One region of the Proteiniborus sp. genome, then DNA from elsewhere that is predicted to be linked to it. Evidence: riboswitches for the same ligand, from Rfam matches in the RefSeq annotation. Region 1 holds a riboswitch; each other region holds the start of a gene.
The links. Region 1 has a riboswitch for molybdenum cofactor ahead of ABV008_RS07015 (alkaline phosphatase family protein). Riboswitches for the same ligand answer to the same signal wherever they lie in the genome.
Positions count from the first base shown of each region.

Region 1 (3,285 bases):
TAATATGACCTCATCACTTATAGATGCTTCATTTAATACTTCTTTAAGCAATACTCCTTTATATTTACGTGCAGCAGGTCCAGAGCTAGAAGTATCTTCAACTGCACTGAATTCTTCATAATCTAAGCTAGTAATTTCTTCAAAACTCAACTCTATTGAATTTTCTCCTGATATAAATTTTACAGTTCCTTCATAACCACTTACATCTATACTTCCTTTGTTTAAAAAGGCTAAAACAAGTGTTGCAATTGCTAATAATACAATTACGAATATAACACTTTTATTTTTCACTGACATCACCTTGCCTATTTGTGTTATTTATAATATTTGTCTTTCTCAACTCTTTGGCAATTTTGTATGCTATAAGACCCCCAAGCCCACCTGATAATGATGCTGCACTTAATGATAAAAGTAATGGAATTAATGGCAGTCTAAAAAATGCTAATGAAGACAAAAATGTTCCAGAAACATTAGCTATCAATCCAAGAATAAAAAATACTGTTGTACTAAAAAATCTTTCTCTTGCTAATTTTGCTCCAACATCAACCATAACTCCAGGTAAAGTATATGTAATAATGCTAATTGCTCCATGTGTACCATATGCACCTGTTATAATAACTAGTAAAGCTTGTATGAATCCTATAAGAGTTCCTGTACCTATCTTTCCTGTTATGCCTATACCTAAAACCAGCCATAGCATATAAAAACCGCCTGCTGCTGCACCGCCGGGAATAAAAAGCGGACCAGTTATTATGTGTATTAAAGGCACTATTATGGGCTTTATTGCTATACCTAAAGCCGAAGTCAATGCTATGATCACTAAATCAAACATTGAAAATCTATTTAAAAATCTCTTCATAGTCCATCCCTACTTTATTTTAAAATTATTCTTTGACTATTATGGGTATAAACATATCTAAAGATAAAAAGGTACCATGTTCTCCTCCATTCCCTACATTATGCATACCATGGTCTGACGTTATTATTACTTTTCCTGAAAATTTACTTACCATATTCTCTACATAAGAATCCAATACTTTAAGCTGTTTTAAAGCTTGTGTAGAGTCAGGTCCATACTTATGTCCAAAATCATCATATGAATGAAAATGAACTAAAAGTACATCTGTTGGATTTTCTAATTCTATCATTGCAGTTTCATAAATCTCATCATCAATAGTATCATTTTTGTTTTCATCTATATTTAAAACAGTCTCAACTTCATCAATGACTATTCTCATATTACCTTCGATTATCTTTGAGCTCTTTCCTTGCTGTGAAGCTATGTCGAATATGGTATCAACCTCTAATTTCTTTTTATCTCTACTATGTATCCCTGTATATTTTGGCGTTTCTCCAGTTACCATAGACGTAAATGTTACATCTGTTATTGACGGATATACAGTAAGTGCTTTAGCTCCCTTTTCTAATGTAGATATATAAGGCAAGTATCCTAGATTGATAGATTCCTCGTAGAGTTCATATCCTAAACCATCAATATATATTATTAGAATGCTATCATTTGATTCTAAAGACTTTAAAACCATATCCTTTATATCAGTAATACTTTTATTTGGAGGGTTATCAACTATTCCTATAGGGTTTTTCACAGTAAAATCATTACACTTAACTATTACATTATTTAAAATAGAATTACTTACTTCTAAATTTTCAGTATATAAGACGTCTCCATCTTCAGTATATATGGCATAGCCATTTGTTTTATCTTCAGATCCTTTAATTATCTGGACTTCCCTTACATCTTTAGAATATATAAAAGTCAAACTAACTACACAGACAAGTAAAATTATTATAAATAATAAAACCAAATATTTTTTTCCCATGTAATCTCCTCGTTTATTTTTATAAGCACAAAAAAAGTAGTTTCAAAAGGAAACTACTCACTAGCCAATAATCAAAGAATTATAAAGCTGGTTTGCTCGCTGTTTCCTTTCCAAATACGGGAGGCATAAATATTTCTATTTATACCTAACGGTTATCCACCATATTAAATATAACTTAGGTAAAATAACTCGGAAACTTTCAATTGCTATATTAATAATATCCATAAATATTTTCTATAAATACTTTCTATATAACTCTTAAATCTCCTCTTTTTTGTTAGTAAGTTGTCAACTTAAAAAACATTAAATAAAAATACCAAGACAACGCAGTGTCTTGGTATTAAAATAAACTATAGTTTTTCAAAAACTTCCTTGAACTTCTCACCTGTCAACTTTCTTTTGCAGTCTTCACATAATGGTTCTTCAATTATTATGTCCAGCTTATTATTAGCATAATGAAAAGCTTCATTTGTTGTATAATATCTGCCACATTTAGAACACTTAATTAAATCAAATGTTCTATTCCATATTATTCTCTTTCCATCTTTATCTATTAAGCTTATTGCTTTGGTAGGACAGACCTCTGCACAGGCTCCACATCCTATGCAATCCTTTGAAGCATCGTCATAAGGAGTAGATACCTTTTTAGTTGTACCTCTATTGACCATTGATATTGCATTGGTTCCCATGGTTTCACATGCCTTAACACATAACCCACATAAAACGCAGTCTTCTTTTTCATCAGTATTCATATATCTTTCAGGTGCTACAACTCCATATTCTTTTGCCAAATTCTTAATATATTCATTATTAGGAGTCCTTAACAGTAGAAGCATAATAATATTTTTTCTCATTTTTAATATCTTATCAGAGTTGGTTATTACCTCTACGCCATCTTTAATTGGATATACGCATGAAGAAACGACTTTTGTCCTATGTCCTTCTTTTACTTCCACAAGACATAATCTACATCTTCCTAATCCCTCAAATCCTTTTTTATGACAAAGACTAGGAATATTTATATTGTTTCTTTTGGCTAATTCCATAAGTGTTTCTCCTGCTTTGCCTTCATAATAGTTTCCATTTATTTTAAGCTTCAACTAGAGCACCTCCAGTCTTTACTGCACCAACTGCACAATTAGTAAAACAAGTACCACATTTAATGCATTTATCCTTATCTATGGTATGAGGTTCTTTCCTATTGCCAGTAATAGCATCTACAGGACACTTCTTAGCACATAAGCCACATCCTATACATTTTTCTTTGTCTATATAATAGCTAGTTAGATTTTTACATACTCCAGCAGGACATCTTTTATTTACTATATGCTCAATATATTCATCTTTAAAATATTTAATGGTGGTTAAAACTGGATTTGGTGCTGTTTTCCCTAAGCCACATAATGAAGCTTCTTCAATAGTTTCGCCTAACTGGAGAAGCAGG
Region 1 is NZ_JAWRHZ010000036.1:78,100-81,384, reverse strand. Features, by position in the region: gene ABV008_RS07025 (molybdopterin-dependent oxidoreductase) at 1-291, opposite strand, end outside; gene ABV008_RS07020 (ECF transporter S component) at 281-859, opposite strand; gene ABV008_RS07015 (alkaline phosphatase family protein) at 885-1,841, opposite strand; molybdenum cofactor riboswitch at 1,929-2,048, opposite strand; gene ABV008_RS07010 (2Fe-2S iron-sulfur cluster-binding protein) at 2,192-2,941, opposite strand; gene ABV008_RS07005 (NADH-ubiquinone oxidoreductase-F iron-sulfur binding region domain-containing protein) at 2,931-3,285, opposite strand, start outside.

Region 2 (3,285 bases), on a different contig from region 1:
GGTATCTATTGGTTTTATATCTATTTGTCTTTTTCGTTCAGGCTCTATTTGATCATCAGGAAAAAGAATTTCAATAGGTACTTCTTCTTGATTTTCATCTAGTAGCTTAAAGCAATTTGCGTTGTTATCTTTAACAGACATATTAACTACATTCTTATTAAATAAAAGGTGTATGAGTACATCATTGTCCACTGATTCTTCTCCATTAGAAGGAATAGATTCTACTAGGTCTAAATGGATAGATTTTCCGTCTTCGCTGGAATAAACTGAGACAATAGATACAAAGAAGAGTATTGAAACAAGCATAATTATCTTATAAAATTGTCTATTGTTTTTCATTTTTGCCTCCTATCTAGTTAATAATGATAAAAATACAGGGGAAGCAAGCTCCCCCTGTATTTTACTGAACTGAAAAAGTAACCACTATTTCTTCACCAAGGGAACTACCATTGTTAGCTTTTAAATCCTTGCTCATAATAATTTTATAGTTTTTACCTGCTTCAAGAGCAGTTAGTGGTTTAATAAATATATATGATTTTTCATTATCTACACCATTAATTCTAAATACTTCATTTAATACTTCTTGATCGTCATTATCTTTAAGCAATATTTGTTTCTGATTATTTTCCCAATTATCACGGACAATACCACGATCAAATTCTAATTTAATAATAATATTTTCATTGTTTTTTAGTCCTTCATCTAACTTAGCTAAATCTACGGATTTATTATCTACAATTGATGTAAAATAAGCTCCTTTAAATGAAAGTGGAGATTTTCCATTACCTTTAGAAGGCTCTTCGCTTGTTATGCTTTCTTCAGCATCTTTTGTGGCTTCTTCAGGCTTAGAGGCAACAGCTTTTTCTAATAATACAACTGCTTCAGAACCTAATACTTTATCTAGAGGTTTTACTTTATTTTTATCATTTATCCAACCCTTTTGGGATAAGGCTTCGACAGCACCTATTGCCCATTTTGGCACTTCTTTAGAGTCATTAAACTGTAAAAGCTTGTCTGCTTCCTGTTGTACATTTAACTTTAATGCTCTTGCTAACATCATATAAGCTTCTGCCTTAGTAATTTCTGCATCAGGACTAAAAACGTCGTTACCTTTTCCAACAACATATTCTGCTTTAAAAGCTTTAGCTACTTCTTTGTAATAGTTAGCTTGTTCTGGTATATCAGTAAAATTTATAGCTGCAGTTTCTTTAAAATTAAACAAGCTATTAATCAAAGCTACAAATTCTACTCTGGATAGTGCTTTGTCAGGATTAAACGTATCATTTTCGTATAGACGTGACCATCCCTTATGTACCCATTCATTGAATTGAGGTTGTTCAGTTTCTTTAACACCTTCTGTAGAGTCAGCAAAAGAAATTACTGAAAACATCATTAAAAAAGCAATTAATAAACTGATTGTTGAGAATAATTTTGTTTCTTTTCTCATAGTAAACTCCTCCTTAAAGTTAGTATAATAATATATAGAGCCGCAATAAAAAAACGGCTTCCTTTTAGAAACCGTAACATACAGAGTCAACCATTAAGAATTGATTGGCTTATTAGTTATCTACTTTCCAAAAGGGAGGCATAATCGTTTCCAATTATACCCTATAGGATTGCTTCCGTAGCAGCTAGTGCCTGTAGGAACACAATCTCGTAGAATTTTTTAGTTATATAAAATTATCAATAATAATTATATCATATATTTTAACTTAATGTTCTAATGTTATGACAAATCATAATTAATAATAGACATACCTCAATTTAAAAATCAAATTTCATCTCAACCAATAAAGCTGCTATAGTAAGATGTTCTGTTAGCAACTGACCAAATCTAGACGCAATCATATCTCCATAGAAATGTCTTAGGGCATATGCGAAGTCAAGTAGATTTCGTAGAAGTCTTTTTATAACAAAGTCCTCATCTGCAAGCTAAAGACTGTACTTATGATAGCGATCCTTGCCCAAGCAGCATGTTATCCCCATGGCATGCGGAAATTGTTTATCAAATTAACTGATGATTTACTAATACAATTAAAAGTAGGATACATAAAATATACCACCTTTACAATTTTTTCGGCATATAATATGCTAGATGAAAAGGGACCAGTTTTACTGAATATCAATCCCAATAAAATTGTAGTAGTAGGAAGTTCTGCTGGAGCTTATTTGGGTTTACTTTCTGGAACTTTTGAAGAAAAACCTAGTTCAATAGTATCTTTCTACGGATATGGAGACATACTTGCAGAATGGTATGGTATGCCTAGTGAGTATTACTGCAAAATGCCCTTAGTTACCAGAGAAGAAGCCTATGGTGTAATAAACAATGAAGCTATAACACAGGGTTTTAGAGAAAGATTTATATATTATTTATATTGTAGACAAAAAGGGATATGGACAAAAGAAGTAAGTGGGTATCACACATTATTTCAAAAAGAAAAGATAATACCTTTTTGTCCAATATATAATGTAAGTTCAGATTTTCCACCTACTCTTTTGATTCACGGAGATAAGGACACTGATGTGCCATATGAACAATCGGTTAAGATGGCAGAAAAGTTAGAGGAATATGGAATAAATAACAAGCTAATAACTGTTAAGAATGAAGGACATTTATTTGATAATGATATGAAAAAACTTGCAACAATAGAGGCTCTCAGTCAAGTGTTGGGTTTTTTAGAAGAGAATCTATGCTAGAAGAAAGAGAAGTCACACTGAAACAGCTTAAAATGTTTATTTTATTAAGGAAACTATAATATATAAAAAATTTGAAGGCTTGTGCATATAATTAGAACGAGAGGCATATTTATAGTATAAGCAAATGGACAGATAATATTAATTAAATATTTAATGGAGATTTGGAGAACCGCGCTATCTAACTTATGAAAACATAAGGCTAGATAAGTGCGGTTTTTTGCATAACAAAAAAGTTATAAGGCTTGTCATAATTTAAGTTCTTAAAAATATATATGTAATACAACATAGAGTCTGAATTTATAAGCTATGTGAAGGCTTAGGAAATTAATCAAATTAAAAGAAAGGCGTTTTTATTAGTAAATTTAATTATTGAAAGGAAGTGATGTAGTGAAGAAGATTATTAATGACAGAGAAAGCGTAGTAGAAGAAATGCTTCAAGGTATAGTTGCAGCTTATCCTGAGTATGTGAAAAGAGTAGAAGGTTTCAATGTACTAGTTAGAAAAGATTCACCAATAAAAGGTAAAGTAGGTTTGGTAAGTGGTGGAGGAAGTGGGCATGAGCCATCTCACGGAGGATATGTAGGAACA
Region 2 is NZ_JAWRHZ010000065.1:58,134-61,418, forward strand. Features, by position in the region: gene ABV008_RS14920 (Ig-like domain-containing domain) at 1-339, opposite strand, end outside; gene ABV008_RS14925 (S-layer homology domain-containing protein) at 401-1,447, opposite strand; molybdenum cofactor riboswitch at 1,550-1,672, opposite strand; gene ABV008_RS14930 (prolyl oligopeptidase family serine peptidase) at 1,990-2,697, shown strand; gene dhaK (dihydroxyacetone kinase subunit DhaK) at 3,085-3,285, shown strand, end outside.
Region 2: linked by a shared signal. The riboswitch ahead of ABV008_RS14925 (S-layer homology domain-containing protein) and the one ahead of ABV008_RS07015 (alkaline phosphatase family protein) in region 1 are both predicted to bind molybdenum cofactor.

Region 3 (3,285 bases), on a different contig from region 1:
TCCTTTTGCAGGTCAAGAAGGAAAGTTTGTAACATCAAGACAGGTTAGAGAAAGACTATTTAAAGAACTCAATACTGATGTAAGCTTAAGAGTAGAAGAAACCGACTTAACAGATTCATTTAAAGTATCAGGAAGAGGAGAGCTTCATCTTTCTATTTTAATAGAAACTATGAGAAGAGAAGGCTATGAATTTCAAGTTTCAAAACCAGAGGTTTTATTTAGAACTATTGAGGGAAAGAAACATGAACCTATAGAAAAAGTTACTATAGATGTGCCAGAAGAATTTGTTGGTTCAGTCATAGAAAAACTTGGACAAAGAAAAGGAGAGCTAGTTACTATGACACAGCCTACTGGAGGATATACTAGATTAGAATTTTTAATACCTGCTAGAGGGCTTATAGGGTATCGTTCAGAATTTATGACTGACACTAGAGGTAATGGTATATTAAATTCAGTATTTGAAGGATATCAGCCATATAAAGGAGATATTCCAAGAAGACCTCAAGGCTCATTAGTAGCTTTTGAATCTGGAGAAGCTGTAACATATGGGTTATATGCAGCACAAGAAAGAGGAACCTTATTTATTACACCAGGAACTAAAGTATATGAAGGTATGGTAGTAGGTCAAAATGCAAAGTCTGATGATATAGAAGTAAATGTATGTAAGAAAAAACAACTTACAAACACTCGAGCATCAGGCACAGACGATGCTCTAAGACTTTCACCACCTAATGTTATGAGCCTAGAGGAAGCATTAGAGTTTATTGAAGCAGATGAGCTACTAGAGATTACTCCCGAAAGTATTAGAGTAAGAAAAAGTATACTTGATAGTAGCTTAAGATATAAATCTAAAAAGAAATAAAATCTATTGACACAAATATCACAATAAATTATTATTTATATAATAATAGAATAATTCCGAGTTTATAATCCTAAAGACAATTGTCTATGGAATATAAACCTATGGGTATGAATAGAAATATTCATGCCTCCCGTGTTTGGAAAGGAGCCATATTTAACTACCGATATTGTTATACAACTATTGGTTTGTTTACTATTACAAAAAACTCCTTTTAGAAGGAGCTTTTTTATAATGAAAAGGGAAGCTTTACTTTATTATCTCATATAAAAGAACTTTCTATGAATGAGCTTTAAGCAGATTGCAGAAATCTTTGATTTCGTGCAAGTCGCTCTTATGCAGTGGCTCAAAAAAGGCTACCTTATAATTCTTTTTAGGAGCCTTTTTTATATAATTCAATATTTATTATAGGGGGACAAATGTTATGGAAAACGTTAACATTACGATTGATGGTATCAAGACTCAAGTACCAAAGGGGACAACCGTTTTAGAAGCTGCTAGAGGATTAAGCATCCATATACCAACCCTTTGTTTCCTGAAGGGAATCAATGAAGTTGGTGCTTGTAGAATGTGCGTTGTAGAAGTGAAAGGGGCCAGGACTCTCCAAGCATCCTGTATTTTACCTGTTTCAGAAGGTATGGAAGTTAAAACAGCCTCAAAAAAAGTTAGAGAAGCTAGAGCAACAATTCTTAAGCTCATTCTTGCAAGGCACGAGAGAGAGTGCCTCACTTGTTCCAGAAATCTTAACTGTGAACTTCAAAAGCTTGCTGAAGAAATGGGAGTAGATGGGCTGGAATATCAGGGAGAAAAAAATGTTTATGATATTGACCAGATGTCACCTTCAATAGTGAGAGATCCAAACAAATGCATACTTTGTGGAAGATGTATAAGCGTATGTAAAAGTGTTCAGGGAACAGCTGTGATAGATTTTGCTGGGAGAGGAATTAAAACAGTAGTATCTGCTCCTTTTAACAAAAGCTTGTCAGAGGTTGCTTGTATAAATTGTGGCCAATGTATAAAGGTGTGCCCTGTTGGCGCATTAAGAGAGAAGGATGATAGGAATAAAATATGGGATGCCCTAGAAAATAATGATACGTATGTTGTTGTCCAGACTGCTCCTGCAGTTAGAGTTGCTTTAGGAGAAGAGTTTGGTATGCCTGTAGGGACTAATGTAGAAGGGAAAATGGTAACTGCACTTAGAAGATTAGGTTTTGATAGAGTATTTGATACAGATTTTGCAGCAGACCTAACAATTATTGAAGAAGGTACTGAGCTATTAGGCAGAATAAAGAATGGTGGAAAACTTCCAATGATTACATCTTGTTCACCAGGCTGGATAAAATATTGTGAACATTATCACAATGATTTTCTAGATAATTTGTCAAGTTGTAAATCTCCTCACCAAATGCTTGGGGCATTGACCAAATCTTATTATGCAGAGAAAATGGGCATAGATTCTAAAAAAATATTTGTAGTATCTGTTATGCCTTGCACAGCTAAAAAATATGAATCTGCAAGAGAAGAACTATCTGTAAACGGATTCAAGGATGTGGACGCAGTTATTACAACTAGAGAGCTAGCCAAGATGATAAAGGAAGCTAGAATAGACTTTAAATCCTTAGAAAACCAAAGCTTCGATAAGGTTATGGGAGAATCTACAGGTGCTGCAGTAATATTTGGTGCTACAGGTGGCGTTATGGAAGCAGCTTTGAGAACTGTAGCTGATATATTGACAGGACAAGATTTAAAAGAAATAGAGTATGCTCCAGTAAGAGGACTTGAGGGCATTAAGGAAGCTACTGTAAAGATAGGAGATCTTGATGTAAAGGTGGCTGTTGCTCATGGTACAGGTAACGCAGGTAGACTTCTAGATAGAATTAGAAATGAAGAAGCTAATTATCATTTCATAGAGATAATGGGATGCCCAGGAGGTTGTATAAACGGCGGAGGACAGCCAATTATTATGGATAAGGATAAGACAGATGAAGTGTGCAGGCAAAGAGCACAGGGATTATATACTATTGATAGAGAAATGCCTTTAAGAAAATCTCATAATAATCCAGAAATTAAAGCTTTATATGATGAATACCTAGGGAAAGCTAACGGACATAAGGCTCACCACCTACTACACACTCATTATATAAAGCGAGAAAGATATTAGGTGATATATATGAATAAGAAAACAAAAACATTAACAAGAACAGCTATACTATTAGCAATTGCTTTAGTATTTCAATTTGTAAAAATGGGGCAACTTATTACTGGTTCAGGCATTAACGCAGTACTAATCATTGCTGCTCAGATGTGTGGACTGCCTTGGGCTGCAGCTATTGGACTGATAACACCATTTATGGCTGTAGTTTTAGGAGTTACACCTCCTGCAATGATTGTTGTTGTACCATATATTGTGTGTGGCAATGTTTTAT
Region 3 is NZ_JAWRHZ010000060.1:65,298-68,582, forward strand. Features, by position in the region: gene typA (translational GTPase TypA) at 1-862, shown strand, start outside; molybdenum cofactor riboswitch at 905-1,023, shown strand; gene ABV008_RS12830 (NADH-dependent [FeFe] hydrogenase, group A6) at 1,284-3,020, shown strand; gene ABV008_RS12835 (ECF transporter S component) at 3,030-3,285, shown strand, end outside.
Region 3: linked by a shared signal. The riboswitch ahead of ABV008_RS12830 (NADH-dependent [FeFe] hydrogenase, group A6) and the one ahead of ABV008_RS07015 (alkaline phosphatase family protein) in region 1 are both predicted to bind molybdenum cofactor.